DNA from 2 places in the Clostridioides sp. LIBA-6622 genome. Region 1 is predicted to be linked to the other one. Evidence: predicted binding sites of a transcription regulator. Region 1 holds the regulator's gene; the other holds the start of a gene.

Evidence for each region. The regulator HrcA, encoded in region 1, represses chaperone genes, less so after heat shock. The targets are predictions, from matches to a motif close to TTAGCACTCNNNNNNNNNGAGTGCTAA.
Region 2: ACTG47_RS01540 (co-chaperone GroES) is a predicted target of HrcA. The motif match lies at 1,197-1,223, and genes of this name have one in related genera.

What each region holds. Positions count from the first base shown of each region.
Region 1 covers NZ_CP196998.1:2,774,632-2,777,112, forward strand. Annotated here, with positions in the region: gene dnaK (molecular chaperone DnaK) at 1-255, opposite strand, end outside; gene grpE (nucleotide exchange factor GrpE) at 347-967, opposite strand; gene hrcA (heat-inducible transcriptional repressor HrcA) at 997-2,016, opposite strand; gene hemW (radical SAM family heme chaperone HemW) at 2,119-2,481, opposite strand, start outside.
Region 2 covers NZ_CP196998.1:258,529-261,009, forward strand. Annotated here, with positions in the region: gene cls (cardiolipin synthase) at 1-1,140, shown strand, start outside; gene ACTG47_RS01540 (co-chaperone GroES) at 1,333-1,617, shown strand; gene groL (chaperonin GroEL) at 1,650-2,481, shown strand, end outside.

The DNA of each region.
Region 1 (2,481 bases):
TGATTTTCCATCTATATTTACTTTGTAATCAGTTCCCATATGAGTTTTTATAGAAGTTATTGTCTTATCTGCATTTGTAACTGCTTGTCTTTTTGCAGGCTCTCCAACTATTCTTTCACCATCTTTTGTAAATGCTACTACTGATGGAGTAGTTCTCATACCTTCACTATTTGCTATTATTTGTGCTTCTCCACCCTCTAATACTGCAACACATGAATTTGTTGTTCCTAAATCTATTCCTATTATTTTTCCCATGACTAAAATCCTCCTCGAGTAATTATATAATTAAGTTTTTCTTATTTGAATATTTTATATTAGGTTAAATAATTTAACCTTTAATTTATATTTAGCAAGAAACTTTAACCATTGAAGGTCTTACAACTTTAGTTCCTAGCTTATATCCTTTTTGAAGCACCATTACTATTTGATTTGCTTCAACTCCATCTACACTTTCTTGCATAACTGCTAGGTGTAAATTAGGGTCAAATTCCTTAGATTCTGCTTCTATTTCTTCTACTCCAAACTTTACTAGAGTGTCTATTAACTGTTTATGTACAAGGCTTATACCCTTATACATAGTATCTTCCTTATCTTCACATGCATCTAAGGCTCTTTCCATACTATCTATAACTGGTATCAACTCAGTTATTATCTTTTCATTTGCAAACACACCTATTGTCTCTTTTTCTTGTTGAGTTCTTCTTCTGTAGTTCGCATATTCGGCTTGAAGTCTTTGATATTTATCATTTGATTCATCTAATTCGTCTTGCAATTTTTTTTCTGCTAACTTAGAATTTATATCTGTTACATTTTCATCATCAACTTCTTTTTCATCACTTGTTTCGCTTGATTCCTTGCATTCTTCATTAACAATTTCCTCTTCTAACTCTACTTGAGTTTCAGATTCTTGGTTAATAGAAGTATCATTTTCTTCATTTACTTCCTGTTGCTCATTTTTTTTATCCAAGACTTTACACCTCTCAATTTAAAATTTCTTTACTTTCTATTAATTAATAAACTCATATAATTTATTATAGAGTAAATTCTAGCATAATCCATTCTTGTAGGGCCTATAAAACTTATTCGCCCGACCAAGTCTCTATCTACATTATAAGTTGCTGTAACTATACTACAATCCTGCGCCAACTGACAATCATTATCACTACCAATTATTATATTTAGATTGTCCTTTTGTATTCCCTTTGATTTAATTATGTCAGCTATTGTTTCCTTTTTCTCCAACATATTTAAAAATGACTTTGCTTTTAATACATCATTAAATTCTGGATAGCTAAATATATTAGTAGCTCCATTTAATGATAGAGAAAAATCTTCTTCTTTCATATTTGAATTCAAAGCATTTAAAAGCTCATCTATAAGTCCAGAATACTCACTTATTTCGTATTTAATAAAAGCAATTAGATTATCATCCAAATCTGTTATACTTTTACCTAAGAGCTTCCTTGTAAGATTATCAGAAATCAAGTTTAACTTAGATTGATCTAAATATACATTAGTTGTAAGGTTAGCTTTTTTTAAATCTCCTTTATCTGTTACAACTATAAGTAAAATATTATTGTCATTCATAGCAACCAATTGTATGTGCTTTATAACACTTTGATTTATTAAACTCTTAGTAACTGCTACAGTTGTATAGTTTGTTAGTTGAGATAGTAGCTTTGAAGTTTCATGAATCAATTCTTTTATATGATTTATATTATGATTCATACATTGTTCAATAAGAATCTTATCATTATCATCCAATTCGCTTTTACTCATAAGAGAGTTTACATATAACTTATAGCCTTTTTCAGACGGAACTCTACCCGCAGAAGTATGAGGCTGAATCAAGTACCCTAATTCTTCAAGGTCAGCCATCTCATTTCTTATGGTAGCAGCACTAACACCTAAATCATGTCTTTTAGATATTGTTCTAGAACCTATAGCTTCAGCTGTTTCTATATAATCTTTAACTATAGCTTTGAGGATATTTAATTTTCTTTCATTTAATTCCATCTTATTATGCCTCCTAGCTGTTAGCACTCACCAAGTTCGAGTGCTAAAAAGATTATATATATTATATACCATTATAAATTTATTTTGTCAACACCTTAAAAATTATTCCATAAATTCTATAAATATACTATTGGATATTTCCCTTCCTTTTTGAGTTAGTTGTATACCTTCAAAGCTCTGATTTATAAGCTTTCTATCTAATAATATCTCTATTTGCTTACTATACTTTTCTCTAAAATCTAGTCCAAAATTTTTTTTAAAATCTTTAAATTTTATGCCCTTATTCATTCTAAGTCCCATAAATATTTTCTCTTCTATCATATCTTTTTCAGAAAGAACTTCACTTTCTTGTATTGGTTTCTCTCTTTTTGCTAGACTTAAATGATATTCATCTAAAGATTCTAAATTATTATATCTATTCTTATTAATATAGCCAGAAGCCCCTGCTCCTAGACCTATGTAATG
Region 2 (2,481 bases), 1.7 Mb from region 1:
ATAAACATGTTGTTAAAGACTGGTATGTTTCCATTCACTAAAAATAATAAAGTAGATGTCTTTGTAGATGGAAATGAAAAGTTTAAAAGGCTTATAGAAGATATAAGAGAAGCAAAAGACCATATCCATCTAGAGTACTTTATTATCAAAGATAGTGATATAGGTAGGGTGTTAAAAGAAGAACTTATAAAAAAAGCTAAAGAAGGCGTTAAAATAAGAATTTTATATGATGATGTAGGATGTTGGAGATTTTGGTTTAATAGAAAATTCTTCCGAGAAATGAGAGAAGTTGGTATAGAAATAGCAGCATTTTTACCTACAAAATTTCCTATAATAGGAGGAAAATTAAACTATAGAAATCATAGAAAAATTGTTGTTATTGATGGAATAATTGGGTATACAGGTGGAATAAATATAGGAGATGAATATTTAGGTAAAAATGATAAGTTTGGGTATTGGAGAGATACTCACATCAGAATTAAAGGTATTTCTGTATATATGCTTCAAATGACATTCTTGATTGATTGGTATTATACAACAAAAGAAGTTTTAGTGACTAAAAACTACTTTCCAAGTGTTGGGAATGTTGGTGAAAGTATGATACAGGTTGTTGCAAGTGGTCCAGATAGTGATTGGGAAGATATTCATTATGCTTATTTTTCTGCAATATGTCAAGCTAGACAAAATGTTTATATAGAAACACCTTACTTTATACCAGATGAAAGTTTACTAAAAGCCATAAAAAGCGCTGCACTTAGCGGAGTAGATGTTAGAATAATATTTCCCAAAATTGCAGACCACAAGATAGTAAACATAGCATCCTATTCCTATTTTGAAGAAATATTAAGAGCAGGTGGTAAGGTTTATTTATATAATAAAGGATTTATACATTCTAAAGTCGTAATAATAGATGATAAAATTGCTTCTGCAGGTACAGCTAATATGGATTTAAGAAGTTTTATGCTTAACTTTGAAGTAAATGCATTTATCTATGATGAAGAAGTTATTGGAGTAATGACAGATGATTTCTTTGAAGATTTAAGTCACTGTGAAGAGCTTAATTTAGAGGTATTTAAGAATAGAAGTATAATACAAAAAATTAAAGAATCTGTAGCAAGATTATTTTCACCAATATTATAAAAAATTATTAAAAAAGGTATTGAAAATTATGTGTGATTGGTATATTATAATAATTGTTAGCACTCTATTGAATAGAGTGATAATAAATAAAAAGTATATATATAAATCTACATATAAAAGTAGTATTAATTTAAAAATAACTAAAAACATAGGCAAACTAGTCTATACTTAATATTTTAGGAGGCGTAAAGAATGAAAATAAGACCATTAGCTGACAGAGTAGTAATTAAAAAAGTAGAAGCAGAAGAAAAAACTGCAAGTGGAATAGTTTTACCAGGAGCAGCTAAAGAGCAACCTCAAATAGCTGAAGTTGTAGAAGTTGGACCAGGTGGAATAGTTGAAGGAAAAGAAATAAAAATGGAATTAACAGTAGGAGATAAAGTTATATTCCAAAAATATTCTGGAACAGAAGTTAAGATAGAAGGACAAGAGTATACAATACTAAGACAAAGTGATGTATTAGCTGTTATTGAATAAATATAGAATAAGTTTATTAGGAGGGGTTTAAAATGGCTAAAGAAATTAAATTTTCAGAGGAAACAAGAAGAGCTTTAGAAGCTGGTGTAAATAAATTAGCAGATACAGTAAAAGTAACATTAGGACCTAAAGGAAGAAATGTTATATTGGATAAAAAATTCGGTTCTCCACTTATAACTAATGATGGTGTAACTATAGCAAAAGAGATAGAGTTAGAAGATAGATTTGAAAATATGGGTGCTCAATTAGTTAAAGAAGTTGCAACAAAGACTAATGATGTAGCTGGAGATGGTACTACAACTGCTACAGTTTTAGCACAAGCTATAATAAGAGAAGGTTTAAAAAATGTAACAGCAGGGGCTAACCCAATATTATTAAGAAAAGGGATACAAAAAGCAGTAATAGTAGCAGTAGAAGAATTAAAAAATCAATCAAGAATAGTAGAAACACAAGAAGCTATATCTCAAGTTGCTTCTATATCTGCTGGTGATGAAGAAGTTGGAAAATTAATAGCAGAGGCTATGGAAATAGTAGGCAAAGATGGAGTTATAACTGTCGAAGAATCTCAAACTATGAATACTGAATTAGATGCGGTTGAAGGTATGCAGTTTGATAGAGGATTTGTTTCTGCATATATGGTTACAGATGTAGATAAGATGGAAGCAGTTTTAAATGACCCATATATATTAATTACTGATAAAAAAATATCTAACATACAAGAATTATTACCAGTTCTTGAGCAAATAGTTCAACAAGGTAAGAAATTATTGATAATAGCTGAAGATGTAGAAGGTGAAGCATTGTCTACATTAGTAGTTAATAAATTAAGAGGAACATTTGATGTAGTAGCAGTTAAAGCACCAG